DNA from 3 places in the Desulfogranum aggregans genome. Region 1 is predicted to be linked to each of the others. Evidence: riboswitches for the same ligand, from Rfam matches in the RefSeq annotation. Region 1 holds a riboswitch; each other region holds the start of a gene.

The links. A riboswitch is a leader RNA that binds a small molecule or an ion and turns the genes downstream of it on or off. The one in region 1 is predicted to bind cobalamin.
Region 2: another riboswitch for cobalamin. It lies ahead of ACZ52Z_RS17550 (sirohydrochlorin cobaltochelatase); the one in region 1 lies ahead of trpD (anthranilate phosphoribosyltransferase).
Region 3: another riboswitch for cobalamin. It lies ahead of ACZ52Z_RS14135 (sirohydrochlorin cobaltochelatase); the one in region 1 lies ahead of trpD (anthranilate phosphoribosyltransferase).

Annotation. Positions count from the first base shown of each region.
Region 1 covers NZ_AP042447.1:3,873,470-3,883,142, reverse strand. Annotated here, with positions in the region: gene ACZ52Z_RS17110 (FAD-dependent oxidoreductase) at 1-773, shown strand, start outside; gene ACZ52Z_RS17105 (hydrogenase iron-sulfur subunit) at 899-1,315, shown strand; gene ACZ52Z_RS17100 (NADH-quinone oxidoreductase subunit B family protein) at 1,327-2,235, shown strand; gene ACZ52Z_RS17095 (Ni/Fe hydrogenase subunit alpha) at 2,251-3,702, shown strand; gene ACZ52Z_RS17090 (hypothetical protein) at 3,764-4,021, shown strand; gene cobT (nicotinate-nucleotide--dimethylbenzimidazole phosphoribosyltransferase) at 4,133-6,229, opposite strand; gene ACZ52Z_RS17080 (hypothetical protein) at 6,226-6,453, opposite strand; gene trpD (anthranilate phosphoribosyltransferase) at 6,458-7,564, opposite strand; cobalamin riboswitch at 7,740-7,966, opposite strand; gene ACZ52Z_RS17070 (hydroxymethylglutaryl-CoA lyase) at 8,402-9,349, shown strand; gene ACZ52Z_RS17065 (CaiB/BaiF CoA transferase family protein) at 9,340-9,673, shown strand, end outside.
Region 2 covers NZ_AP042447.1:3,978,005-3,987,677, forward strand. Annotated here, with positions in the region: gene ACZ52Z_RS17535 (ABC transporter substrate-binding protein) at 1-835, opposite strand, end outside; gene ACZ52Z_RS17540 (ABC transporter ATP-binding protein) at 832-1,650, opposite strand; gene ACZ52Z_RS17545 (FecCD family ABC transporter permease) at 1,637-2,677, opposite strand; gene ACZ52Z_RS17550 (sirohydrochlorin cobaltochelatase) at 2,670-3,581, opposite strand; cobalamin riboswitch at 3,744-3,932, opposite strand; gene ACZ52Z_RS17555 (cob(I)yrinic acid a,c-diamide adenosyltransferase) at 4,093-4,641, shown strand; gene ACZ52Z_RS17560 (cobyric acid synthase) at 4,792-6,306, shown strand; gene ACZ52Z_RS17565 (pyridoxal phosphate-dependent aminotransferase) at 6,303-7,379, shown strand; gene cbiB (adenosylcobinamide-phosphate synthase CbiB) at 7,383-8,366, shown strand; gene ACZ52Z_RS17575 (hypothetical protein) at 8,385-8,585, shown strand; gene ACZ52Z_RS17580 (NAD-dependent succinate-semialdehyde dehydrogenase) at 8,639-9,673, opposite strand, start outside.
Region 3 covers NZ_AP042447.1:3,211,593-3,221,265, reverse strand. Annotated here, with positions in the region: gene leuC (3-isopropylmalate dehydratase large subunit) at 1-1,000, shown strand, start outside; gene leuD (3-isopropylmalate dehydratase small subunit) at 1,000-1,638, shown strand; gene ACZ52Z_RS14160 (HlyD family secretion protein) at 1,662-2,642, shown strand; gene ACZ52Z_RS14155 (ABC transporter ATP-binding protein) at 2,639-3,565, shown strand; gene ACZ52Z_RS14150 (ABC transporter permease) at 3,567-4,679, shown strand; gene ACZ52Z_RS14145 (hypothetical protein) at 4,798-5,151, opposite strand; tRNA gene ACZ52Z_RS14140 (tRNA-Sec) at 5,283-5,380, shown strand; cobalamin riboswitch at 5,685-5,892, shown strand; gene ACZ52Z_RS14135 (sirohydrochlorin cobaltochelatase) at 6,002-6,880, shown strand; gene ACZ52Z_RS14130 (antibiotic biosynthesis monooxygenase family protein) at 7,789-8,082, shown strand; gene ACZ52Z_RS14125 (hypothetical protein) at 8,174-9,148, opposite strand; gene ACZ52Z_RS14120 (hybrid sensor histidine kinase/response regulator) at 9,221-9,673, opposite strand, start outside.

The sequences.
Region 1 (9,673 bases):
AGGTCTGCTGCACCCACTCCATTGCCACTGCCATCAAGCTCAAGCGTGAGGATCCGGCCCGAGACGTCTATATCCTCTATCGCGATATCCGTTCCTATGGTGAGCGGGAGACGCTCTACAAGCAGGCTCGCAAGATGGGCGTCATCTTCATCAACTATGAACTCCATGGCATGCCGGAGGTCACCAGGGATAAGGAGAAGGGATTGCGGGTCAAGGTGATGGACCATGTCCTGCATCGATCTGTATCCATTCAGGCAGATGCCGTGGTCCTTGCGGAAGCCATCCTGGCCAATCCCGACGCTGGAAAAATAGGCACCCTGTTCAAGCTGCCGGTTGACAGCGACGGATTCTTTCAGGAAGCCCACGCCAAACTGCGTCCGGTGGATTTTTCCACCGAAGGACTCTTTGTGGCGGGCCTCGCCCATTATCCCAAGCCTATAGAGGAATCCATTGCCCAAGCCATGGCAGCTGCTTCCCGAGCGGCAACCGTGCTTTCCAAACAGTCCATCAACCTTGAAGCGATCAAGGCAGTGGTGGTGGAAGAAAACTGCGATGGATGTGCACTGTGCATCGATGTCTGCCCTTTTCATGCCATCAGCCTGACCGAGACAACCGCTCCCGATGGAAGCGTGAGTAAGCGGGTGGCAGTCAACAAGGCAAAATGCAAAGGATGCGGGCTGTGTCAGGGCACCTGTCCCAAACGGGGGATCGATGTCGCAGGCTTTACCCTTGAGCAGATTCGCAAGCAGGTTGTGGCAGCATTGGCGGTCTAAGGCATCTTCAGATGCATTGACCTGCAACGAACAGTGGATGCAGGGGCAAGATCCGCCGCTGGAGGGTTGTGAGACCGAAGGCTGCACCAGCTTGCCCCATCCATGACAATGAATAGGAGCTAATTATGAGTTTTGAGCCGAAAATTATCGCGTTTTGCTGCAACTGGTGCTCTTATGCCGCAGCAGACCTGGCGGGTATCTCGCGCATGGAGTATCCCTCCAATGTGCGTATCGTCCGTGTCATGTGTTCCGGCATGGTTCACCCGGAAACAATACTTGAAGCCTTTGAACTCGGTGCAGACGGGGTCATGGTCCTTGGCTGACACCTCGGTGAATGTCATTACCTGGATGGTAATTATAAAGCAATGACCCGCTCTGAGATGATCAGCACCCTGCTTGAAGACTACAATATCGATCCCGGACGTTTTCAGATCAGCTGGGTATCCTCTGCTGAACCGGATAAATTCGTGGCAGCTGTCAAAGAGGTCACTGCCCGGGTGGCCGGGATGGGGCCAATCAAACCAACGGAAATCGCAAACTAAGGAGGCAGGCAATGGCTGTACGTGTAGCAGAAGAATGGCTCAACTCGTGTTCCGGATGCGAAATTGCCATTCTCAATATTGGCGAGCCTCTGGTAGAGTTGCTTTCCGCACTTGAATTCGTCCATATTCCGGTCCTGATGGATAACAAGTACTTCGGCCAGCTCGGCGACGGAGAACACCTGGAGATCCCAGAGGCAGATGTGGGCATTGTCTCCGGCGGTGTGGCCAACGAAGAGCACAAGGAAGTACTCGAGGAGATGCGCCGCAAGTGCAAAATTCTCATCGCCCTCGGCACCTGCGCCACCCACGGTGGCCTTCCGGCCCTGATTAACAGCTGGGGAACAAAGGCTGCCTATGAGGAAGCCTTCTCAACGGCCAGCACCGACAAAGACGCCGAAATTCCCAGCCAAGGCGTACCCCGCCCGCTGGACCGTGTCTATGCCCTGGATGAGCTGGTTGACATTGACCTGCTGGTGCCTGGATGCCCGCCCAACCCGGAGCATATTGCCGGTGCCATCACCGCGCTGTTGGAAGGAAAAGAGGTAAAACTCCCGACCAAGAGTGTCTGCGATACCTGCCCGACCGTGCGCAAAGGCAAGGGCGATATCAAGGATGTAAAACGCTTTCTCACCAATGCGGATTATGATCCGGAAAAAGGCATCGACGAGATGCGCTGCCTGCTTGAACAGGGATTCATGTGCATGGGGCCGGTCACTGCGGCCGGATGCGCTAAGCGTGGGGCGCCAAGCTGTATCAGCGCCCGCGTTCCCTGCCGGGGCTGCTTCGGCCCGGTACGCAATGAGGGCAACCAGATGCTGGACATGATGAACGCCCTGGCCAGCAACGGCATTGATTTCACCTCTGTTGTTGACCGCAAAAACCTGCTTCGGTTCTCCGGTGCACATAACAAGCTAAGATAAACAGGTACCACGACTATGGGAAAAGTAATCAATATACAACCGGTTACCAGGATCGAGGGGCATGCCTCAATTGCCATCGAGCTGGATGACCAGGGCAACGTCCATGATGCGAAAATGCATCTGATGTCGCTGAGGGGATTTGAAAAATTTATCCAGGGGAGACCGGCGGAGGAGGTTCCCCGTATCGTCAATCGCATCTGCGGCATTTGCCCCTGGATGCACCACCTGGCCTCCATCAAGGCGGTAGACGGCTGCTTTGGCGTCACCCCTTCTCCCACCGGCCATATGCTGCGGGAGCTGTGCCAGGCCATGGCCCACATCAACGACAAAATTCTTCACTTTTTCTTTCTTGCTGCCCCGGACTTTGTCATCGGGCCGGACAGTGACTACTCAGTGCGCAACGTCATCGGTATTGTCAAGCAGGCGCCGGAACTGGCCACCCAGGTGGTGAAGATGCGCCAGCTGGGCCAGATGATGATCGACAAATTCGCCGGCAAGGCTATTCATCCCATTGCTGCGGTCACCGGCGGTTTTGCCAAGCCGATGCAGGAAAGCGAGCGTCAGGAGTTGTTGCGCGACTGTCGCACTCTGCTTGATTTTGCCTGCTATGCCCTTGATTTTGCAAAGGATAACGTTTTCAGCAAATACACCGACGCCATCCAGCAGCTGGGTGTAATCAACACCGGGTTTCTCGGTACGGTAGATGAGAACGGCGGCCTCAACATCTATGACGGTAAGCTTCGTCTGATGAAGGCCAGCGGCGAATATACCGAATTTGCGGCGGCAGACTACACCGACTACATCGGCGAGCACGTCGAACCGTGGTCCTACGCCAAGATGCCTTATGCCAAGACCTGGGAAGAAGGATTCTCCATGGACCTTGACCAGCCCAAAGGCATTTACCGGGCCAACACCCTGGCCAGACTGAATGTCTGCGACCATATCGCCACTCCCAAGGCCCAGGAAGCCCTGGAGGAGTTCCGAACTACATTCGGCCGCTACCCCCAGTATACCCTGCTCTACCATTATGCTCGCCTGATCGAACTGATCTACGCCTGTGAGCGGTCATTGGAGCTGCTGGAAAATCCCGCCATTACCGACACCAATGTCCGGGCCAAGGCTGAACCGGGCGCTGGGCGCGGAGTTGGTTTCGTGGAAGCGCCACGCGGCACCCTTATTCACGACTACCAGACCGACGAAAATGGGTGTATAGTCAAAGCAAACATGATCGTTGGTACCACTCATAATGTCGCCCCCATGAACATGAGCGTCAAACAGGCGGCATCCTCGCTCATCAAAGAGGGGGTGTACGATCAGGGCCTGCTCAACAAGGTGGAGATGGCGGTGCGCGCCTACGACCCGTGAATTTCGTGCGCGACACACCACCTGGATGGTGGTACACCGGTATCTGTCAAGATCGTTGACGCCAATGGCGAAGAAGTGGCAAACCTGACCAACATGGAATAAACAGCGGGGCTGCAAAGCAGCCCCGTTCCGTTCTTGAACGACATGATAAAGGAGATGCCAGATGAGCGAAAAACAAGGAAAGAGGCAGCGCCGAGTGGTTCGGGCCACCGCTCCGGACACGGCCTGCGGAGATGTTGGTCACATGACGGTGGATGAACTCGTGGCCGTGGCTGCTGATGCCGAATTTGAGGTAAACTGTCCTGCCTGTGGTCAGATTCACCTCAGCAGGGAAGAGATTGAGGAAATCGAGCAGGAAAAATTCACCGAAACCGAGGAATACAAAAAGACGGTTCGCCAGGCGCAGGCTCAGGCCGAGTAAGCCCGGTGCCGCCCCGCAATTCGACGCCCGATTCCCAAAGGCACAGCCAATAAAAACGCTGTGCCTTTGTTCCCTTTTCTCCAGACAGGGGTGAGCCAGAAGGAAGGCCTCTCAGCATTGCGTGTCCACTCCGGCCTCAGCAAATGAGGCCATATCGCACATCACCCGGGCTGCCAGTTCCGCCACCTGAATAGTCATGGCTGCTCCGGTCCCCTCGCCCAGACGCATCCCCATATCCAGCACCGGCTCAAGGCCCATGAAATCCAGTGCAGCCTGCTGACCGGTCTCCACCGACCTGTGCCCGGACACCAAATATCCTTTCACCTGCGGACAGAGCAGGTAAGCGAGCAGTCCTGCAGCGGTAGAAATGATCCCGTCCAGCACCACACACGTACCTTGGCCGGCAGCCGCAAGTACAGCCCCGCAGATGCCTCCCAGCTCAAATCCACCGATCCTGGTTAGGATATCCACCGCGTCCTGCGGGTCAGGACGGTGATAGGCAAGCGCCCTGTCAAGGACCTCGATTTTTCGCCGTAAGCCTTCATTATCAATGCCAGTACCTCTCCCGGCGAGTTCACTGGGGCTTTTTCCGGTTATGGCGCTGATCACAGCGGTGGCGGCAGTGGTATTGCCTATGCCCATCTCACCCAGGCCGATGATTTCCTGGCCTGCAGCACTGCCACTGGCTATCACCTGGGCTCCGTTCTCAATCGCACGGATGGCCTGCTCCCTGCTCATCGCCGGGCCAAGTGCAAAGTTACGGGTCCCTGGAGCGACCTTTTTCTCGATCAGCAGAGGGTGAGGAGCAAAATTTCCCTTTACCCCCATATCAACAATTCTCAGTTCAATTCCATACAACCCACAAAACACATTAATCGCCGCACCGCCAGCCAGAAAGTTTTCCACCATCTGTACCGTTACCTTACCCGGATAGGCAGAGACCCCCTCCTCCACCACCCCATGATCGCCGGCAAAAACAAACATCCTCCGACGCCCGATGCGCGGGGAAAGAGTGTTCTGCATTACACTCAACGAAACAGCGAGAGGCTCTACTCTTCCCAGGGCGCCAAGCGGTTTGGTCTTCAGGTCAATCTTTTTCTGGGCAGCGGGCCGCAGATGATGGGCAACCGGTTGGACTCCAGCTACCAGGCGCATCAACCGCTCCGGGACCACTGCCCCGGAATGAACACCCTGTGGCCGGGTATGGGGTTTGGATTGTATGGGACGTGTTCCCGTCCCGGTGAAATCGATAATATATTTAAAGGCCTGTCCACGGAATATGGTAGGCATCAGTGCTGGAACGGCGTCCGGCGCAACAATCGCCTCCACCAGCAAATCCAACAGCTCCCGATGGTCGCGGCAGAAAGCAGCTGCTTCTACAACATGCTCACGCCGTGGCCCGTAGGAGCCGACCACGGAAAGTTCACGATAATGGATCAGATTGAGAAGGCTGCAGTCGACTTCGGCATCCTTCTGGACCCCTGAAAAATAGGCGAACTGTCCTCCTTTTCTCAGTTTGGTCAGGCATTGGCTGAATGCCGCCGGACTGTCGCAGGCATTGATGGCGCAATCAAAATCACCTGCAACGGTCTCTTTGCAGACCACGACCCCGCTTGCCTCGATAAACGGGGTGGCGCGGTCAATCTTTTCCGCGCTCTGTTCCACCACCACCGGTTCTGCACCCAAGGCGCGGGCTGCCAGCGCCGCCAGGAGGCCCAGCACTCCTCCCCCGTAGATAATCAGCCGTGTTCCCTGCCCAATGGACAGCCCGGAAAATCCATTGACAATACAGGCAACGGGTTCGGCAAAACAATACACATAGGGTACTGATGCCTCCGGTATTGGGACCAGGCTTGCCCGAGGCACTTCGACCGTATCAGCAAAGCCGCCGTCACTGTGAAAGCCGATAATCTGCATGGAATCGCAGAGATTTTCCCGATTGTTGGCACAATACCAACAGTGGCCGCAGCTCTGCCCGGGCCACAGGGTGTACCACGCGCCGGTTGCTTCCTCCACAGCGACCACTTCATGGCCAGGCACCCTGGGGAGGACCAGATCACGGTGTCCCTGGTGCCACATTTTCGCATCGGTGCGGCATATGGCACAGTAGCAGACACGAAGAAGGACGCTGTCATCCTGCCCTGGCGCCGGGGCTGTCGAGCTTGTTTCCAGAACCATTTGACCTGGACCATGGAGAGCGAGCTTCATACGTCCTCCCCCTTTGATTGGATAAAAGGTTGCTCGGTAAGGGATAAAAGCATGATGCGCGCCCCAGCGCATCCTTCATCCAGGAGCTGGCTGTGCAATGCTTTCACCTGCGCCAACTGCTGCATGGGATACACACTGGCCTTCTGCAGACTGCAACGGACATATCCATCCCCGGAAAAGCGGAAATAGTCGGCGCCCTCCTTGATCAACAAAAGCTGTTCCATGGCACTACCCCCTCTCCAACAGCTTATTGAGGGTCGCCAAACCTTTCTCAGGGTCACGATTCTGGACAGCAACCCAGCGGGTCAGCACCTCTACCGGCCCCCCATTCACCATACATTGCTCAGCCATTGCCACCCCTTCCCGAATGGAAGACGCCTTGCCGGTAAGCTCAAACAGGAAACCGCTGTTAAGCAGCACCGCGTCCCTACGGGCCCGATTGCCCTGCCCCCGAAGCAGGGTCACCATTCCCTGTGCCGCATCCTCCAGGCTGCCATCTGCGGCAAGCGCCTGTGGCGGGTGTTGCTGTAGCCCGCACTCTTCGGGGGTGCAGGAAAACTCCGTAATCACGCCATCGACGAGCCGGGCCCCAAAAGTAGGGCCGCACACCGAAGCTTCGTCCATCCCTTTCCTGCTGCCCTCAATGGCTCCGTAGACTACCGTTGCCCTGGTGTAGCCGATGGAGCGCATCACTCGTGCAACCGGCAGGATCAGCTCCTTGGCATACACACCCCGCACTGCCATTTTCGGCAACGCGGGATTCGCCAGCGAGGCGGCAATATTGAGCGGAGAGCCGAAATATATCTGACTAAGGATCCTTCCCAATGCCAGTGGATGGACCTTTGGGCTCATTCCGTTAAACAGCCCCACCCCCACTTTATCTATGGCGTCAGCCACATAGGCAACATCGCACTCAACATCGACGCCCAAAGCCTCAACAATGTCCACCGTCCCGCAGGATGAGGTAATCCCTCTGGCCCCGTGACGGGCCACCCGTACCCCCCCGGCAGCCGCGACAAGCGAGGCAGCGGTACTGATGTTAAAGGTCTTGTAGGTATCCATGCCGGTGCCGCAGTTATCCACCACCGGCCCTTCGGTGGTGAGGGTTACCTTGGTCGTGTCCAGTTCATAGATGGCCTGCCAGCCGCCGGCGACTTCGTCGGCCGTCTCCCCCTTTCCGGTAAGTGCAGCAAGAAAGGCCCCTTGCTGCATCTCCGTCACCTCATTATTGACCACCTGACAGAAGGCGGCATAGGCCTCCTCTCCACTGAGGTCTTCACCGTGGACCAACCGGGTTATCACCTGCCCGAAGGCTCTATTTTTTATCCTATCCATATACTGTTTCCCTGTGGTTATCCAGCTGCGCCGGTCTTTTACCTCCCACACTGCAAACGACGCACCGACGCACCTTTGGCGTACGTCCTGCGGCAAAGCGGGCGGAATACTCCATTTTATTTTTTTAGAGAAATGACAACACAGGTATCCAGCGGTGGCTGTGGAACTAGGTCGTGACAACCCTCTGGCTCAGGCAGGCTTTCTGACTTACGAAGGATGCCAACAGCGACGGCCTTCCCGGAAATATCTACTTCCAGTGACTCCCCAACAGGGGGATGCTTCCCGTATTGCGCGGGCAACATTCGCTATGGACTTCGAATACAGCAATGACTGGCTTGTGACGGATTCTCACCGCCTTTCCTTTTACCATACCATGTATGCACCTGAACCATTGCAATATACAAGAACCTCTTGTTTTTTCAATGGCTATAAGAATCTCTACAGGTGCTGGTTGCCGGGAGAGGAGCGTCAAGCTCCCAAAGGGAAGCACCCTGACCTGGGGTGCTGGGCGAGAGGACGGTCAGGGTGCTGTCTTCAATGAAGGAGAGATGAAGACACTTTTATAATAATTATTCTCATCCCGGTTGTCAATTGAGCGCTTGCAACAATTCAGTTGCCGAAAACCGTTGATCAGTAAGGGAAGGGGCAAGAACAGCACAGGTGCAAGGCGATGCCGTGGGACTAACGATTCCCCTCAGCGCCGTTTTTCGCTGCAGTTCTCGTCGTAACCTGCTATCTTTTTCCTTGGGCCGACCGGTGACTCCCTTTTACTCACTGGCGCAGGCCGGGCTTTCCCTCTGTTTTCCCAACCGTCCAATCACCGAGCAGCAGCATGAAATGAACAACGTATTACTTGAGGACGAGTCCCTCAGAGATGGTTTACAGCTTGAGCCCCAAGTTCTCCCTGTAGAAGAAAAAGCGCACCTTTTTCACCTTCTCGCCGATGCTGGGCTGCAGCGCATTCAACTCGGTTCCTTTGTCAACCCCAGGCTCGTTCCTCAAATGGCGGATACCGATGCCCTTGTTCGGTTCGCCAGAAACAGAGAGAGGGTCACCACCACCGCCTTGGTCCTCAACACTCTCGGTTTAGACAGGGCCATGGATTGCGGGCTCACCCACCTCACCGTCTCCGTCTCAGCAAGCAATGCCCACAGCGCCAAAAACGTCGGCAAATCGCATACTGCCGCTTTACAGGAAATCCTCCCCCTCATACGCCGAGCGACTGCCGCCGGCATCACCGTTCGCGCTGGAGTGCAGTGTGCCTTTGGCTGCATCGAAGAAGGCGCGGTTCCAACCGCTCGCATTGTGCAGGCCCTTGAAGGCATGGTGGCTGCGGGAGCCCGAGAAGTCAACCTGGCCGACACCCCCGGAATGGCCACTCCCTACCAGGTAAAAAAAATGATCCACCAGGTGAACAAAGAACTGCCGGAGCCTACCCTTTCTCTGCACCTGCACGACACGAGAGGGCTCGGTATCGCCAATATGCTTGCCGGATACGAGGCGGGTGTTCGCCTATTCGACACCAGCGTCGGCGGCCTCGGCGGCTGCCCCTTTGTTGATGGAGTCGGCGGCAACATCCCCACTGAAGATGCAGCCTACCTCTTTGCCTCATTGGGGGTTGCTACCGGTATCGACCTGAAAAAGCTCTGCCAAGCGGTCACGGCCTATGAGCAGCACCTGGGACGCAAACTCCACGGCCACCTCTGCCCGCTGCTTAAATCCCTCCCCGACGGAACAGCCGGTCTCTACCCGACCCTCTCTTCCCCCGCAAGGCCATCAACGTGACCACTTCAGATCGCAACCTGCCGTTGACCGGAATACGGGTGCTTGAGCTGGGCCATACGGTCATGGGCCCGACCTGCGGCATGATCCTGGCAGACCTAGGTGCAGAGGTCTACAAGGTCGAGCCCATCGGCGATGGCGACCCCACCCGTTCACTCGGCGGATTCGGTTCAGCGTTCTTCCCCTGCTTCAACCGCAATAAACAAAGCCTGTCTTTGGATCTGAAAGCTTCTGCAGGCAGAAACCTCTTCCTTGACCTTGTCGCAACCGCAGATATCCTGATCGAGAACTATGCCCCCGGCACCATGGAGCGTCTCGGCCTGGATT
Region 2 (9,673 bases), 100 kb from region 1:
AGACCTTCTTTTCCTCGATCAGGTAGACCTGACCCTGTTGAATTGCCTTGATGGTGTCAAACCCAGGCTCCTTGTAGATATCTTCAAGGGAAACAGGGTTCATTCTTCCCTGCTGGGCAAGAAACACCTCAATCTGGTCTGCTTTGGCGAGAATGCGTTCTTTGCTGTAGGCGGCGATATTGGTGGAGCGGACCTGGACGGCGTCGGTGGCAATGTTGATTCCACCGGCGCTTTCCAGCACAAAAATGGCCATGGAGTCGGGCGCAAAGGTTTTCATCCGCTTATGGATGGACTCAAAATAGACCTTTTTTCTTTCCGTGAAAGGTACAGTGGCTGTCATCTGATGAAGCTGGCTGAGCTGCTGACTGAAACGATGAATGAGCGCATCGGCGGCCTGTTCTCTCCCGATGAGCTTGCCCAGGGTGGACCAGTAGCGAAGCAGTTCGTCGACGCTTGCCGGCTGGAGCGAGACCACCTGAATATTCACCTCCTGCAATCGTTTGATCAGCTGGGGGTAGCTTCTGCTGATCATCGGCCGGATGAGCACCAAATCCGGGCGAAGGGCGATAAGTCGCTCGGGATCGTCACGAAAGTGCACTTTGGGCAGTCCGGGCAGCTGGTTGTCGCTCCTGCCGGTGGCAATGATCGTGTCGGCTGCCCCCATATCGATCAGGTTGGTGGTATGGGCCGGATAGAGCGAAATGATCCGCTGGAAGGGCTTTTCAAAAATGAGCGTGCGTTTGTCGCTGTCGGTGATGAATGCACCCAGACACAGTGAGGGGGCAAGCAGTAAGGTGATCAGCACAAGGGAGGCGATGGTTAGCATCGATCTCATGATGTGCCCTCCTGCGGTAACCGGAAACTGACCTGACGGCAGTCAGTGAACTCGTTGTGGGCGACTTCCGCTTCCACTTCATAGACGTCGGCGATGATTTCGGGAGTCATTATCTGCTCCGTAGTCCCCTGGTAGAGGATTTGGCCGTTTTTGATGAAGATGAGTTCATCACAAAAAAAACTGGCCAGGTTGAGATCGTGCATCACCGCTACCACATGGGTCCCCTCCTGGCGATGGCGATTACGGATCAAACGTAATATTTCCAGACTGTGGTGGATGTCCAGGTTGGACGTCGCTTCGTCGAGAAGCAGTACCTGGGGGTTCTGGGCCAGGGTTCTCGCCAGGGCAACCCGTTGCTTTTCCCCGCCGGAGAGGTGGGTGACGGGCCGGTCGGCCAGGTCGCTGATGCCGGTATCCCGGAGGGCCTGGTCAATTATGGCGAGTTCCTGTTTGCCTGGGGTTGCAAAACGGTGCATACGGGGGTGCAATCCCATTTCGACGGTTTCACGAACGGAAAATCCAAAACGTACCATAAATTCCTGAGGCACCAGGCCAAGAACCCTGGCCAACTGTTTCCGCGGCCAGTGATGCAAAGGCTTTCCCTGAAAGGTTATTACTCCTGTAGAGGGTTTGAGGACACCGGCGAGCATATCGAGCAGGGTGGTCTTTCCGCTTCCGTTGGGGCCGAGAATGCCGTAACAGCGACCGGGAAGGAACTCCATATCTATGTTGTCGATCACTACAGCTTTACCGTAGCTGAAGGTAACCTTCGAGAGCGCCCACAGGGGCGATATGGTAGCGCTAGAATCCTGCATTGCCGCCCTGCTGTCTGCGTTTGAATATGATACAGAAAAAGGGGCCGCCCAGGAGTGCTGTCAGTACCCCGATGGGAACCTCAGCCGGAAGCACTGCCCGGGTGATGGTGTCGGCGATCAGCAGGAGCATGCCGCCCGTAAAAAAAGAAAAGGGGATCAGGCGCCGGTTGTCAGGACCTGTGAGGTGGCGAAGGAGATGGGGCACGATCAGTCCGATAAAGCCGATAATACCGGCAACAGCCACCGAAAGGGCGGTCATGAGGGTGCCGCAGATCAGCAGCGTAATCCTCAGCCTGATGGTATTGATGCCCAGTGAAGCCGATGTCCTGTCCCCTGTGGCCATAATATTTAAGTCCCTGCCGAAGAAAAAGGCCACACCGGTTCCCAAAAGGGCAAAGGGAAACAGGAGGAGGATGTTCTTCCAGGTGGCTCCGGAAAGGCTGCCCATGAGCCAGAAAATAATGATGCCGACCTGCTCATCGGCCAGAAATTTTAGAAAACCAATTGCTGCTGAGAGAATTGCCGCAATAATCACCCCCGCCAGGATCAGGTTCGTGGAGGAGAGGCGACGGTCACCGGCTGCCAGAAAAAGGACCAGCACAAGGGTGATCAGTCCGCCGCCAAAGGCAAAAATCGGTACAGACACCGCTGGCGGCAGGGTAAGACCGAAAATCTGCAGCACAATCACCAGCGACGCGCCAAAGGCCGCACCCGTAGAAATACCAAGGGTGTAGGAGTCGGCAAGAGGATTGAGGAGAATGGCCTGAAAGACGGTGCCGCTAACACCGAGCATGCCACCGACCAGTACTGCCGCAGCAATTCTCGGCAGTCGGACGTCGGTGACCACGGTGACAGCCACTGGATCAATGTTGTCAAGCGGCTGTTGCAGCAGGCCAGCACCGATGATGCGGAGCACATCCTGTACTGACACCGAGAGAAACCCCATGGTTGCTGATACGGCGATCAGCCCAAACAGGGCGGCGGAAAGCAAGAGCAGTGGGTAAAAATCCCTGGTAACGCTATTCATCGCGTCTCAACTCAATTCCGGCATCAGCAGCAGCCTGGATGGTGTGATCAATTAACAGCCGGATAAACGGGGTCTGCTCTCCCAGTCCTCGGAGTACAGGGGTGACATCAAAGCCGGCACCGCGGAGGCGCGATAACCATGATGTTTCACCGTGTCCGGCCATATCCTTGAGGGCATGGGCCCCAGCGGTAATAAGGAGCGGTTTGAGGTGGACCTTTTTTCGATTCCCGCCATGCAGGACAGGGAGAATGTCATCCAGTGATGGATATCCTTCCACTGTGCCGATGAAGATCGGGATTTGCGGGTAGAGGCTGTTCATCCTTGACTGCAGTTCAAGGTAGAGACCGCCGGTGGGAAAGAGGGGGTTGCCGTGCCCCATATAGACCAGAGCGGCATCCTCGGCAATTGCCTGATCAGCATCCTCTCTGAGTGCTTCGGCGGCAGCACGAATATCCTCTCCATAAGGAAACGATTGACTGTAGGCGCCAAGGATCGGACGTCCTACCACAATGCGTTCAAAAGGACGCCAGTGCGGCTTCATGGTTCGAATACCGGCCAGCGCCCGTACGCAGCTGCCGAGATCATGAAATTCTTCTGCAGGGGCCATGTGGACGGCCTGTACGACGATTGATCGATATCCCCGGTCCTGGAGGCCGGCAATTGCAGCCAACTGTCCCTGCACGGAGAATATGTCGTCAGGGATATGTGGAAATTGCTGCCTGTAGTGGGGATCGGCAGCCCGTTTTTGCCAGACGCGTCGAATGATGTTGGAGGTAAAGGCAATGCGAATGGGCGTGGCTGGAAAAGCCTGCCGGTATTCGTCGAGAATGCTGATCAGCCCAGGAAGAGCAGATTCGGCCGTAGTGCCGAACATGGCAAGGACAATTGCATTTTTTTCGCTCATACGCTGTGCCTGAGATCATGGAGTGGATAGGGAACAGGCCGTGGGTTGTATACATCACGAAGGTTGCCTGTGGACTGCCCAAAAAAAAAGACCTGAATCAACCATGGTGTTGATTCAGGTCATCCCTTTGTATCCCTGATTCATTGACCACCCTTTTGCCGAAAGAGCCGTCCTCTGCAGGCAGGTCTTCTGACTCCCGGATCAGTCGCCTTCCACGCCTTCCCAGTCAATGATGAACAGTGGCGATACTGTGGAATTTGTCCCCGGCTACAGCGGCGGGCCCGTTCCGGATTTGCAACCGGATTCCCCTTTTTCATGCGTGCATGCGCAACCTGCAGAATAGTGCAGGCTACCTTACCTGCAGGCATGCTGATAGTCAAGCAGGTTGTCGGGCTGTTGAGCTGAAAGACAAGAAAAGGTATTGACGGGATCACCGCTATTTTCTACTACACATCATGGCAGAACAAACAACCGAAGGACAACATCGACTTAAGGCGGATTTCGATCCGATATCCACCGGGGCCGAAAAAGGCGGAGGAGGGATATGCAAGGATATGTTCAGGTATATACCGGGGATGGGAAGGGAAAAACTACCGCTGCGCTTGGTCTTGCCCTGCGTGCTGCCGGGGCAGGGTTACGGGTCTACATCGGCCAGTTTATCAAGAATGCGCCCTACAGCGAATTGACGTCCCTCAAGCGGCTGGCTGACTCTATTACCTTCAGTCAATATGGCCGGGGATGTTTCATCTTCAACGATCCCTGTCAGGAAGATCTTGAGGCGGCAGCCGAGGGGTTTGCAACCCTCAAGCAGGTGTTGACCAGCGGACAGTATGAGGTGGTCATAGCTGATGAAATCCACGTTGCCTACACCTGCCAACTTTTAACGGAAGCACAACTGCTGGAGCTGATCACTCTTCGCCCGCCGCAGGTGGAGCTGGTGCTTACCGGCAGGGGCGCTCCGGGCAGCGTCATCGAACAGGCCGACCTGGTCACGGAAATGCGGTTGGTCAAGCATTACTACTCCAAAGGAGTTCTTGCACGTAAGGGGATTGAAAGTTAGTCGCGAACAGGACGCCTGTGATGAAAGGGGTGGCGCAAGGGCTCATGGCATATTAAGGTGTTCATCTTGTTGATAATCTAGGTCTGTAGATGGGGTGAATTTGCTGCAGGCTGACCAGGGATAAGAGAATCTGAAGCACAAAGAGGGGAGATGAAGGAGAAAGCTGTCTGTATTGCTGTCTTGGGCACTGGCTCGGATGTGGGAAAGTCCATCGTTACCACGGCGCTTTGTCGTATTCTTGTCAATCGTGGGTATCGGGTTGCCCCCTTTAAAGCGCAGAATATGTCGAATAACTCGGGGGTCACTGCAGAGGGCCTTGAAATGGGCAGGGCGCAGATCGTCCAAGCCGAGGCCGCCAAAATTCCCCCCCATGTAGATATGAATCCGGTGCTGCTCAAGCCGACCAGCGATGTGGGGTCCCAGGTGGTGCTCAACGGGAAAGCCTGGATGGAGGCGTCTTCCGTCTCCTACTACGAGAAAAAAGATTACCTCTTCCAGGAGAGCTGCAGTGCCCTCGACCGCCTGCGCGACCTGTATGATGTCATCGTCATGGAAGGGGCCGGCTCCTGTGCCGAGGTCAACCTGATGGTCAATGACATCGTCAACTTCAGAGCTGCCGCCTATGCTGATGCACCGGTTATTCTGGTGGCTGATATTGACCGGGGCGGAGTTTTTGCACAAATCGTCGGTACGCTGGCATGTATTCCCCCGGAATGCCAGGAACGGATCACAGGTTTTGTGATTAACCGTTTTCGGGGCGACAGCAGCCTTTTCCGCAACGGCATCGAGTGGATTGAAGAACAAACCGGAAAGATCGTGTATGGGTTGTTGCCATGGTATAGGCATTTTCATATTGAAGCCGAGGATGCCGTGGTCATCGAACAGGCCACGGGCTATACTGCGGGTGCCTCGAGTGATCCTGTGATTGCGGTTATCCGCCTGCCTCATATTTCCAATTTTACCGATTTCGATCCCCTTGTCCATCTTTCCGGACTGCAGTGTGCGTACCTGCAGCAAGCACAGGATCTGTCACCTTTTGCTGCGGTTATCCTGCCGGGTTCGAAAAGCACCTGCAGCGATCTGGAATGGCTGCGAGACAACGGTTGGTCTGATCAACTGGAGCGGTATGTTGCAGAGGGAGGGCACGTCCTGGGGGTGTGCGGCGGCTATCAGATGCTCGGCAGCTGGGTTCATGATCCCAATGGGATTGAGGGTGTTCCCGGTTCAACCCGCGGGCTGGGGCTGCTGCCGGTGGAGACAACCCTGCAAGCACCGAAGACAACCACCCTGACGGAATTTTCCTGGGCAGGTAAGCGGGGATGCGGTTACGAGATCCACATGGGGCGGACAGTGGTGGCCGGCGGGCGGCCGCTGGTGGACATCCACGCGCGAAACAGGGAACCCCTGACCGACAGCGATGGGTGTGTCAGTGACGACGGCAGGATCATGGGGACCTATATACACGGAATCTTCGATTCCCCGGAGATTATCCGGCAATGGCTGCAGACTCTCGGTCTGGAAACCCTGCATCCGCAAGGAGAGCTGCATGGACCTGCTGCGCGTGATCATGCCTATGATCAGCTTGCCGAGCATGCGGAGAAATACCTGCAGGTCGATGCCATACTGTCGTTGGTTGAAGGTCAGGAGGAGGGAGAAAGGGCATGATTCAGGGGCATGGAGGGAATACTGCTGCGGTTGCGGCCCACCTAGGTTGCCGTCCGGAAGACATAGTCGATATGAGCAGCAATATCAACCCGTTGGGTATTGTTCCCGGACTGCTGGAACATCTGCAGGGGCACCTGGATACCATCATGCGTCTGCCGGAGGTCGATGCCGGGGCTGCTGCTGCTGGCATTGCCGAGATGTTGGCGGTGGAGCCGGCGCAGGTTCTTATGGGAACAGGAACAACCCAGTTCATCTATACCGCCTGCACGGCCCTGCGGTCCCGGCAGGTCCTTATTGTTGGGCCGACCTACGCGGACTATGCCTCAAGTTGCAGGATGTACGGGATTGAACCGGATTTTTTTCTTAGCCGGGCTGAGGAGGCCTTCCAGGTTGACTGCCATCGTCTTGCCGATGCTGCTCGACATTACGATACGGTGTTTCTCTGCAACCCCAATAATCCGACTGGGACGCTGATCGACCATGAGACCCTGGAGGCCTTGTGCCGATCTCTTCCGGATACCCATTTTATAATTGACGAATCCTACCTTCCCTTCGCACCGGCATCCCATGACCGGAGCATGGTGAGCACAGGGCTGGACAATGTGATTGTTCTCTGGTCGCTCTCAAAAATATATGGTATCCCCGGGGTTCGGGCCGGGTTTCTCATCGGAAGCGAAGCGGTTGCTGCCCGATTCGGTGGCTACATGCAGCCGTGGTGTGCCAATAGTCTCGCCCAGGAGGCGGTTGGCTACCTTGTGGGGAACCGGTCTATGGTGGCAGCGTTTGTCATTCGGACCAAAGAATACCTGCGTCAGGAAATGGATCGCTTTCATCGTTCGCTGGACGGGTGCGGAGTCACCCTTTTCCCTACGGTCGCCCCTTATCAGCTGATTGGCTTGCCCGGCGAGTGGACAGCGGCGGCGACCTGTGAACAGCTCTTGGCAGATCGGATTCTGCTGCGTGACTGCTGTAATTTTCATGGGTTGGATCATCATTTTGTTCGCGTTTCCCTCAAGTCGCCGACCGCCAACCAGAAGGTTGCCCGGCTGCTGCGTGCCGCTCTGGAGGCCTGATGCATGACGCCGTCATTCTGGACATGGTTGTCGCTGCTGATACTGCCAGCAGCATTTCTGCTGGATAGGTTCGTCGGTGACCCTCGCTGGCTGCCGCACCCCATCAGGTGGATGGGGTGCGCTATTCAGTTCAGCGAGCCCTTTTTTCGTCGCCATATCAAGGGCCAGCAACGGGCAGGTGCCCTTTTTGCGGTCAGTTTGATAGGCGGGTGCTGGGTGGCCGCTACCCTTGTACTGGCTGGGTTTCGCTGGATCCATCCGCTGGCCGGCCTCGCGCTTGAGATGGTGATGTTGTTTTACTGTTTTTCCGTCAAATCACTTGCCCAGGCTGCACGGGAAATATACCATTCGCTCAGCAATGGACAGGTGGACACGGCCCGCGGCCAGGTGGCAATGATTGTAGGTCGGGATGTTGCGGATTATCAGACCGATGATATTGCCAGGGCAACCGTGGAAACGGTGGCGGAAAATTTTGTTGATGGGTTTCTTTCTCCGCTCTTTTTTGCCGTTATTGGCGGTGGTCCGCTGGCACTCGCCTATAAGATGATCAACACCCTCGACTCCATGGTCGGGTATAAAAATGATCGCTACCTGTTCTTTGGAAAAACCGCGGCTCGGATAGATGATGTGGCCAACTACCTTCCTGCGCGGCTTTCTGTATACATGATCGCCATGGCGGCCCAGCTGACCGAGTTGAAAAGCGGTCGCCGTACGCTGCATGTCGGCCGAGGAGAAGGCCGCAATCACAGCAGTCCCAATGCCGGATTTCCGGAAGCAGCATTTGCCGGCGCCCTTGGCGTGCGACTCAATGGCCCCAATTACTATGGCGGCGTGCTGGTGGAGAAACCATATATCGGTGGAGCGTTTGCTCCACCGACAGTTGCCCATATTGATGAGGCCTGTCGGTTATTGCTGCGAGCAGCGGAGGTGGGTGTCCTGTGCGGCTGGTCGGTAGCCGTGCTGCGGATGTTGTTATCATTTCAGTGAAGATGGAGGGCCGAAGCTATGCGTAAAATTCCCTGTGAACTCACCCTTGGCAATGGTGGAGATGTGGTGGCCATGGTCCCCCTAGAGGATGACGGCACCCTCCGTGTTCCTCTTCACGCCCTGTATGGAACCTCTGAGGAGGGGGTGATAGCCTGTCGGGTGATGAACCCGGACGATCGGCAGCAGGTGGTTCGAGAGGTGTGGGGCACTAAAGAATAGTCCCTTTCCCACTCCTGCCATATACCCTCGCGTTTTGTTGTGTCCCGATCCGCTCAGGTGAGGGCAATGCCGGCAACCTTGGTATCCAGGTATTCTTCAAGCCCGGCTCTGGCCCCTTCTCTGCCCAGACCGCTCTGTTGTATCCCTCCAAAGGGAGCCGCTGCACTGGTGGGGTTGATGTCATTGATACCTACCATGCCAAACTGCAGTTGCTCGAAGGTGCGCAGCGCTGTGTTCATATCGCTGGTGTAGATGTAGGCGGCAAGGCCGTAGTCGGTGTCGTTGGCCATGGCAATGATGTCGTCATGGTCATCAAACGGGATGACTGCTGCTACCGGACCAAAAGTTTCCTCCCGATAAATGGTCATTTCCGGGGTTACATCGCTCAGCAGGGTGGGCGCATAAAAAAAGCCTCGTTCCAGTTGGTTGCCCGTGAGTCTTTTGCCGCCGGCGAGGAGCGTGGCCCCTTTGGCGAGCGCATCCTCAACCTGGCGCATTACCTTGTCCAGCGCAGCCTGATTGACCAGCGGGCCGATGGTAACTCCATCCTGGAGTCCGGAACCTGCCTGCATGGAGGCTATGCGCCGGGCAAAAGTATCGAGAAAAGGGGCAAGGAGGCGGCGGTGTACGTATATTCGATTGGGGCAAATGCAGGCCTGGCCGGTGTTGAGAAACTTAACCAGTGCAGCACCTTTGGCCGCATGCACCGGATCGGCGTCCGGAAAAACAATAAAAGGGGCGTGCCCTCCCAGCTCCATGGAAACCCGCTTAAGCTGGGGGGCAGCATCGGTGGCCAACCGTCGGCCAACAGCGGTGGAGCCGGTAAAGGTAATTTTTCGCACATGAGGGTTGGTGCACAGCTCATATCCAATCGGCGCCGGGTCAGCGGCGGTGATCAGGTTGAGTACTCCCGGCGGGAGCCCCACGCTATCAAAGATCTCAAACAGGCGCATAGCACACAGGGGCGTTTTCTCCGCCGGTTTGAGCACCACTGAGCAGCCTGCCGCCAGGGCAGGGGCAATTTTTCTGGTGATCATGGAAATCGGATAATTCCATGGGGTAATGGCTCCCACTACCCCAACCGGTTG
Region 3 (9,673 bases), 660 kb from region 1:
GGCGTTAGCCCAGGGGATCGGTACATCGGAAGTGGAGCACGTACTGGCTACCCAGTGCCTTATCCAGAAAAAGATGAAAAACATGTTGATCTTCGTCGAGGGCGAGCTTGGTGAGGGAGTAACGGCGAAAGACCTGATTCTCTACATTATTGGCTGTATTGGTACAGCCGGCGGCACCGGCTACACTATCGAGTTCGGCGGCCCGACCATCCGCTCTCTCTCTGTTGAGGGACGGATGACGATCTGTAACATGTCCATTGAGGCCGGAGCCAGGGCCGGACTGGTGGCAGTGGACGAGAAGACCATTGCCTATGTTAAAGATCGGCCCTTTGCCCCTGTAGGCGAGATGTGGGAGCTGGCCAGTGAATATTGGCAGGGTTTAGTCTCTGATGAAGACTCTGAGTTCGACAAGGTGGTCAACATCGATGCCGCCGTTATCGAACCACAGGTCACCTGGGGAACCTCCCCGGAGATGGTGATTCCGGTCACCGGCACGGTCCCTGATCCCCGGAAGGCGGAGACCGAAACCCAGGCTGCCGGGATAACCAATGCCCTCAAATACATGGGCCTTACCGCCGGTACGCCAATCACGGCCATCGGTCTTGATCGCGTTTTCATCGGTTCATGCACCAACTCCAGGATTGAAGACCTGCGGGCAGCCGCTGCGGTGGTCAAGGGGCGCCGGATTGCTTCCACCCTGAAGCAGGCCCTGGTGGTGCCGGGTTCCGGGCTGGTGAAGCAACAGGCAGAGATGGAAGGGTTGGATAGCTTGTTCCGCGACGCAGGTTTTGAGTGGCGTGAACCGGGGTGTTCCATGTGCCTGGCCATGAATGAGGACAAACTGGGGCAGGGCGAGCACTGCGCCTCGACCTCCAATCGTAATTTTGAGGGAAGGCAAGGGTTTGGTGGCCGCACCCATCTGGTGAGCCCGATCATGGCAGCCGCCGCATCCATTGCCGGTCACTTTGTCGATATCAGAACATGGAAGGGGAACGAGTAATGGAACCGTTTAATGTACACCAAGGGATAGTTGTCCCCATGGATCGGGCCAATGTGGATACTGACCTGATTATTCCCAAGCAGTTTCTCAAATCCATCAAACGGACCGGCTTTGGTCCCAACCTGTTTGATACCTTGCGCTACCTGGATGAAGGGCAGCCGGGGATGGACAACAGCAACCGCCCCCTGAATATGGAGTTTGTCCTCAATCAGCAGCGGTACCAGGGCGCCTCTATCCTCCTGACCAGGGAAAATTTCGGTTGCGGATCGAGTCGGGAGCATGCCCCATGGGCACTGCTTGATTTCGGGATTCGGGTGCTCATTGCCCCCAGCTATGCTGATATCTTCTTCAACAACTGTTTTAAAAACGGCATCCTTCCCATCGTCCAGTCTGAGGAGATCGTTGATGCTCTTTTTGCAGAGACCTATTCCACTCCTGGATATGCCTTGGAGGTAGACCTTGACAAACAGGTTATCCGCAAGCCCGATGGCAGCCAGCTCGGGTTCGATGTGGATGGCTTTCGCAAGCATTGCCTGGTCAATGGTCTGGATGATATTGACCTTACCCTGGAGAAGAGTGAACGCATTCGCGCCTACGAGGCCGCACGGCGCAAGGTAACCCCCTGGCTGTTTTGCTGAGTTCCGGTGCGGGGGCACAACAGGTGAGGACGAGATGGAGACCGCTTGGACGAGCACTTTTCCTGCTGGCTGCCGCTATCGTCATCTGCTGCCTGCCCGGGTGCCGAGAAAATCCTCCCCAAGCCCTCGGCACCCTGGAGTGGGATCGGGTACATCACCGTACGCCTGCTGGCGAAGAAATCATCGACATTTTGGTCCGGGAGGGGCAGCAGGTCGCGGCGGGTACCCTCCTGATGCAGATCGATGACCGCAAGGTCAGGGAACAATGGCGGGAGATCGACGCTCAGGTCAGTCGGGCCGAGTGGCAACTCAAGGAGCTGGAAGCCGGACCGCGTCCGGAAATCATAGCCGAAACCCGGGCCAGGCTGCGTGCGGCACAGGTAACCATGGATACAGCCCATGAGCAGTACCAGCGGCAGGAGACCCTGATTACCACCCGGGCCACTAGCCGCCAACAGCTCGATAACGCTCGCAATACCTACCAGAACGCCCGGGAACAGGTCAATGTACAGACCGCTGTCCTGGACAGGCTCCTGGCCGGTACCCGCAGAGAACAGATCAATCAGGCCCGTTTCGCCCTGTCGGCCCTGCGCGCACAGCGTGACCGGATGCAATTGATGCTTGAGGAGTACGCCATTCGGGCTGCTCGCGGGGGAAGGGTCGACAGTCTCCCGTTCAAGCGGGGAGACACTCCGCCCGGCCAGGCAGTGGTATGTACACTCCTGGCCGGTCAACGTCCGTGGGCAAGGGTCTATGTTCCTGAACCCTTCCGTGCCCGCATGCTGCCACAGCAGACATATACCGTCCTGGTTGACGGACGGCAGCGCCCCTATGCAGCACGCCTGCGCTCCATCTCCTCGGAGGCCTCCTTCACTCCCTACTTTGCCCTGGCGGAAAATGACCGTTCACGTCTGTCCTATGTTGCAGAGCTTGAGCTGACCGAAGAGGAGGCAGATCAACTCACCGCCGGGACACCTGCGCAACTAGTGTTGGAGCGGGAGTGAACGTCGCCATTCGCGTACAGGGAGTGACCAAGGCCTTTGGCTCCTGTGTAGCGGTAGACAGGCTCGATATGACCATCCCCTGCCAGACGGTCTACGGTTTTCTTGGCCCCAACGGGAGCGGCAAGACCACCGCCATACGCATGATGTGCGGCCTGCTCACCCCCTCCGGCGGGGAGATAGAAGTACTTGGTCTGAAAATTCCTGAGCATACCAGGCAGGTACGGCGGCAGGTCGGATACATGACCCAGAAGTTTTCCCTGTACAGCGACCTGAGTGTGCTGCAGAATATGCAGTTTATGGGACGGATCATGGGAGTCGGGCGCGGTGAACGCGGGAACCGGATCATGGAACTGCTTGAGCGTTTTCATCTCATGGATATTCGCCAGCGACAGGCCGGCGACCTTTCCGGCGGGCAAAAGCGACGGCTCGCCCTGGCAGCCGCCATCATCCACAAGCCGCAGCTCCTCCTGCTTGATGAACCAACCTCTGAAGTCGATCCCAATACCCGGCGGGCTTTCTGGGATGAGCTCTTTATCATGTGCGAGACCGGGACCACGGTCCTGGTGACTACCCACCTCATGGACGAGGCCGAACGGTGCCATCACCTTGCCATCCTCAACGAGGGCAGGAAGGTGGCCGACGGAACCCCGGCAGAGCTCAGGGCAGGGCTTGGCGCGACAGTATTCCGGTTGGAAGGACAGGACATCACCCCTGCTGTTGCAACGCTCAAGGCACGCTCCGGGGTGTATGCCACCACCCGTACCGGCAATGCCCTGAGGGTGCTGCTCAGACAGGGACCGGAACAGGGCAGGAAGTGGCTGGACAGTCAGCTCAGTGGGTATGCGCTGACCATTCATCCGGATCAACCCACCATAGAGGATGTATTCGTTATGGCCACCCGTTGCAATGGAACAGGAGGCTGACATGTCCGATTCTGTCCCTTCGCTGGTGCGCATTGTCGCCATCTGCCGTAAAGAAGTGATTCACCTGGTCCATGATCGGCTGACCTTTGGCATGGTGATCATGATCCCACTCTTCCAGTTGGTCCTCTTTGGCTATACGATCAACACCGATGTCCGCCACGTTCCGGCAGCGGTTGCCGACAACCTCAACAGCTCTTTTTCCCGGCAGCTCATCATGGATGTGGCAGCGACCCAGGTACTTGATTTTAGCACCACTGTCTCAACTGCCCAGGAGCTGGAAGCACTCATCCGCGATGGCACCGTCGGCGCAGGGCTGTTTATCCCTCGCGACACAGTGCAACGCTACACCATGGGGGACCGGCCTCTTGCGCAGCTGTTGGTGGATGGATCAGACACCACTTTGGCCGCTGCAGTCCGTCAGTTGCGCAACTTTACGTTTGCTCCGGACAGGGTGGTGACCAACCAGGAACAACAACGCCAGATCGCGGTTCGCCTGCTCTACAACCCGGAAAGAAGGGCGGCGCTATTCACCGTCCCCGGTCTGCTCGGGGTCATCCTGACCATGACCATGGTAATGTTTACCTCTATTGCCATAGTCCGGGAGCGCGAGCGGGGCAACATGGAGTTGCTCATTGCCACCCCGGTGCGCAACCTGGAGCTGATGGTGGGCAAGATCATCCCCTACATCGGTATCGGCCTGATCCAGGTATCAGTGATCCTGTTGTTGGGGGTACTCCTGTTCCGCATTCCGGTGGCGGGCAAGCTGACGGCCATCTATACGGTCTGCCTGATCTTTATTCTTGCCAACCTGACCTTGGGGTTGACTATCTCGACGCTGGCCCGCAATCAGTTGGCAGCCATGCAGATGTTTATTTTTCTCTTTCTTCCGTCCATGCTGCTCTCCGGGTTCATGTTTCCCTTTGTTGCTATGCCGCGTATCGCCCAGCAGTTGGCCGAAGTTCTGCCGCTGACCCATTTTCTGCGGATCATTCGAGGGATCATTCTTCGCGGGGAATCCATTGCCGGAGTTGCACCAGATATCTACTTCCTGCTGGGGTTTGCAGCCTTCTTTCTTTTTGTCAGTGCAGTGCGATTTTCAAAGCGGCTTGATTAAAGAAAAAAGAGAGGGACAGTCTGGAGGAAAGGGAGGTGAGCTATCTATTGAACGATATTGAGGGTAGAGTGTGGGTCCTGGACGTGTAAGCCCTGGACGCGGCTCTGCTTCGTTAGGTTTACTCGTCTGTCGGCTGGCTATCCGGGGTCGGGTCGTGATCCAACTCTTCATCTTCCTCCTCGTCCTCATCGTCATCAATGTACTTCTCTTCTTCTTCCTCCTCCTCGTCCGGGGAAATTTCCGGCGTGGGTCGATCGTCCTGGGCGCGGATGGCTTTGGGAATTTTTGATTCAGGGACCACAAAGGACCTGATTTTTTCGATTTCCTCTGCTAGCCCAGGTTCGGCTTTGCAGATTTCGCACTCTTTCACATGCTGATCGACGAACTGCATCATCCGGGCAGGAGCCATGGTCTCCTGCTTAACGCGAAGGTACCAGTCTTTGATCAAGCGAATAAGTCGTTCACATTCCATAGGGTTTTTTGAGAAAATTCCTCCCCGGGCGGGGTGCTGATTGTTGAAATAGGGATAACTGATTGGTAAGCGCTAAGTATAATAAAAAGTTGTTTTTCAGGTCAATAAATATTACTCTACCCTGCAACGACGGAAGTGGAAAGGGCACTGGTGGCCCTCCCGGACTTCAAATCCGGTGTAGCGGGTTAATGGCCTGCTAGGTGGGTTCGATTCCCATGCACTTCCGCCAATGAAATCAGTAATATAGTAGCCTCTGGGTCCTCCAGAGGCTATTTTTATCCCTGCTCGAAATTTCCAATTCTTTTCCTGCCCATCGACCAGATGCGAGAAGAGCTATGTTCATGTTTCTCTCACTTATAGAAACATAGATAGTTTGTAAAATATTGCAAAAACAACAGGTTAAAAGAGATTTTCTCTGTAAGGGCTTTAGTTGGTTTGCAGGAAGAAAGATCTTTTTGATATGCTAGAGTTTTATTTATTTTTGATAGTATCTCCAACTACATATATTGACATTTCAATCCATACTCTGTAAAGCTGACGCTACAATTCAGGTGCCACGTTTGTGGTGAATAGGGAATCCGGTGAAAATCCGGAACGGGCCCGCCGCTGTAATCCTCTCTCTTGAAGCATACGCAGATTTCAAGAGAACTTTTTCAACCTTGTGTGCCACTGCTGCTCATGTGGGAAGGCCGTTGAAAGAGAAGGAAAAGTCAGAAGACCTGCCTGAAAACGTATTTATAGCTCCTCGTGGAAAAAGGGGCTTGCAGCGAGGGAATAACAGGGCATCCCCGGATCATTGTGATCCGGGGTTTTTTTTTGGGGCTTCAACAGAAAGAAAAAGGAGTGAAAAATGTTGAAATTGAGGATGTGTACCATCGTTTGTGTTGTGTGGTGTCTGCTTTTTGCCGGTCTTGGCATGGCTGCTCATCATGGAGAAGAGAAAGAAAGAAAAGTCGGAATACTGCTTGTCGCCTTTGGGTCCAGCGAACAGAGCGCCCAGGTATCTTTTGAAAACATAGAGAAGAAAGTGAAGGCAACCTATCCCAATATTCCGGTCAGATGGGCATATACTTCCCATATTATCAGGAAAAAGCTTGCCGGACAGGGGATCACGCTTGATTCGCCTAAAGTTGCGCTTGCCAAAATGGCTGATGAAGATTTCACCCATGTAGCTCTTCAGTCGCTGCACACCATCGGTGGGGCGGAATACCATGATTTACGTAAGGTTGTCGGCTCATTCAAGAACATGGGAGCCTTTGACGCCATTATTCTTGGCTACCCCCTGCTGGCAACCCAGAAAGACATGGATCGCACGGTTGACGCCTTGTTTGATATCATTCCCAAAGAACGAAAAAAAGACGAAGCTGTGGTCTTTATGGGACATGGGACGCATCACCCGTCAAACGCCTTTTATTCAGCGCTCAATTTTCAACTGCAGCTGAAAGATCCAAATGTTCTTGTCGGCACTGTCGAGGGGTACCCTGAACTTGATACCATCATCGACTTACTGAAGAAAGCTGAGGTAAAAAAAGTCTACCTCATGCCGTTCATGTCCGTTGCAGGTGATCATGCGAAAAATGATATGGCAGGGGATGAACCAGATTCATGGAAATCTATCCTGAGCAAGGAAGGTATGGAAGTAACAACGATACTCAAGGGAACGGCTGAATTCGACCAGTTTGTCCAGATATGGGTTGATCATCTTGACGGCCCGCTCAGCCACTTCTAAGAGGGCTCAATCCACCGTATACTGCAAAAACCCCCTGGAGTGTATCCTTTTCCAGGGGGTTTTTACGTATGCTGGTGGCAGAGCAAACACCACCAGCATCGTCCATTTACAGAGAAACCTCTTTGCCGTTCCCTTGGAATATTTTCCCAGGACCCAGGCAGTGCAGATGGTGATTGAACGATAGCGGGCAACTCCCGGAAATCAGCATGTCATGTCGACGGGTAGCGTTTATTTGCCGTTCGTTGATAAAGGAATTAGACAAGAGGAGCGATGACCGCCCAGACCTCTCCCTTTACCGTGCTTGGCCCGGCAGAGGAAGGGCATGGCCACCTCTTTTTTCTTCTAGTGAAACCAGGTTACACCGGTGAGGTTTTTTTTACCTTCTGTTCCAGAAATTTGATGAAATTGTCAACGGTTTGAGTTTGTTTGCTGCACTCAAACAGACTTTTCAAGCTCCATCTTTCAGCTTCATCGTAAATTTTCCACGTGTTTAATATCTTTTCATAATCAGCGTTGCGCATATTCTCTCCTCCGTCCGTACAGCCGATAGATATATATATTAGTAATATAATATTACTTATTTGGTGCAGGTGTCAAGCGTTGAATGTTTTTGGCAGGCACGAAAAGCACGTTGAGCTATCGGCACGGAGCAAGGGGAAGGGGTGGCGGCCAACCTTTCAAGCCGGGTATACGGTGCAGGTATGCGTTTGGAAAAGCAGTGCGATATTCCCTCATGGTGGGTATTTTTCTGTTACACTGCAGCCAACGGTAATGTAACCGCCGGATTGAATATTGCGTATTCCTCCATCCAGCCTTAGGATAGGCATGTATCTGTTTTGACATTGCTGTTTCCCACCGGCGGGAGAGAGCAAAATAACCTTTTTTTCAGCAAAAGGAGGGCGTCAGCCATGTATGTCAAGGTCATCAGTAGACGGGTGTTTCGCGTTTCACACAGGGAAAAGCTTGTGCCGCTGCTCAAGAGTCTGCGAGCGAGTGCTGAAAGACAACCGGGATTTATTTCCCGGGCGACCTTTTCAAAGTTAAATGATCCTGGTGAGTTCATTGTTATGAGTGAGTGGGAGACTGCTGATGACTGGGCTGAATGGATGGGTCGGAAAGAGGTAAGGGACATCCAGTGGCAAATTGATTCCCTGATTGGTGAGAAAACCTTTTTTGACGTATATAGAGAGGAGGACTTTTAACCGCATCCACCGGTTGCAATGCGGGGTGCCTCCTGCTCAGGCGTGCTAGACAGCGCAGCAGAGGGCGCCAGGGTATTGATCAGTCCCTATGCTATGCCGCATGGCGTCTGACAAGGGACCGGGAGATGGGATTCCAGCACCAGGTGGTAGCCGGGGTAAGGTGCACCCCGCCGAGCCACCGGTCGATGGCAACAGTATCCAGCCAATTGGTTCTACTTTCCAGGACATCGCGCCCGGTAGCAGTGATGGTCAACCGTTGTGCAGAATCCACCGGCAGAGTAATCTCCGTCCCTGTCGAAAGGGTCAGTAAGGGCGGATTGGAGCGGATAAAGTTGTGGAGCATTGTCTGGAAGCTCAGGTCACCCATAAACATTCGCTCTTCCATCTGCTGATTTGCTTCAAACACTCGACCGAAGCACTGTTCTCCTCCATGAATGATGCTCAGGGCCTGTTGCTCTGTGCGTGAGAGTCCGTTGGCCGTGGACGGATATTCCTCCAACAATCGTTCCACGGCCCCGGCAACAAATGGCAAGGGGGTACTGTCAGCATCCAGGAGCGCTTCCAGCTGATCAGGGGATTGCGAGCGGAATGCGCTCCAGTAGGCAGTGGCCAGCTCAAGGTGTTGCTCGGTCACCGTTTCTTCATGAACCATGAGCCCGTTGATTGCTTGCGGAGAGAGCATGCCCAGGTACTGATCGGTGCAAATGATCGTCAGCTCAATCTTACCCAGGACCCGATGGCGATGGAACCAGTCAAGTATCTGGAGGATCTGCAACTGATCATAGAGGTCGTGCTCAAACCAGAGAATGATTTTGTCGTGTGCATACCAGCCCTGAAGGTGTGCATCTCTGCGCTGAAAGTCTTTCGCCAGCCGCCGTGCATCACCCCAGTCCCTGCCGGTGAGAAACTGTGCCCGTAGCGTTGACAATGCTTCCAGTTCAAGACCTGAGGGCACCGGGCCTTCGTGGAGGACATCACGCCAGGGCAGAAAAGTACCCGGCAGTTCTGCCGCCTGCATAAGGTGTACGGTGTTGTCACCATTGGTAATGTGCAATATTTTCGTCATTTTTTTCCAATTCAAGCCCGCAGGAACAGAGACTGAATGATGTAAGATACCATTATTGATCAGAAAAACTGATTAAAGGCTGTGGCTGCCCACCAGGATTTCCAGATTGCTTTTTACGTCAGCGAGCTGAAAGGGTTTGGCAAGGAATCCGTCCGGGATGGCGTCGCTGTTGTTGGTAAAGGAAAAATCTGTTTCCGCGTAGCCGCTGCAGAGCAGGATAGGGACCGCAGGCGCAATATTGCGGATGACTTCCATGGCCTCTATACCGTTCATTACCGGCATGGAAATGTCCATGATGATGGCTGTGCACTGACCATCCAGCTTGAGCACCTGGTCAACCGCTTCTCTGCCATTGGTGGCCGTATGGACCGTGCAGCCGAGAATAGAGAGGAGGTTTCTCCCGACCTCAAGCACGATGGGGTCGTCGTCCACCAGCAGGATGTTGCCGGTCATTTTGCGTGGCGCGGCTTCGACCCTGCCAGCACGAGCAGTGGCAGGTTGTTCGGTTGCGGATGCCAGGGGCAG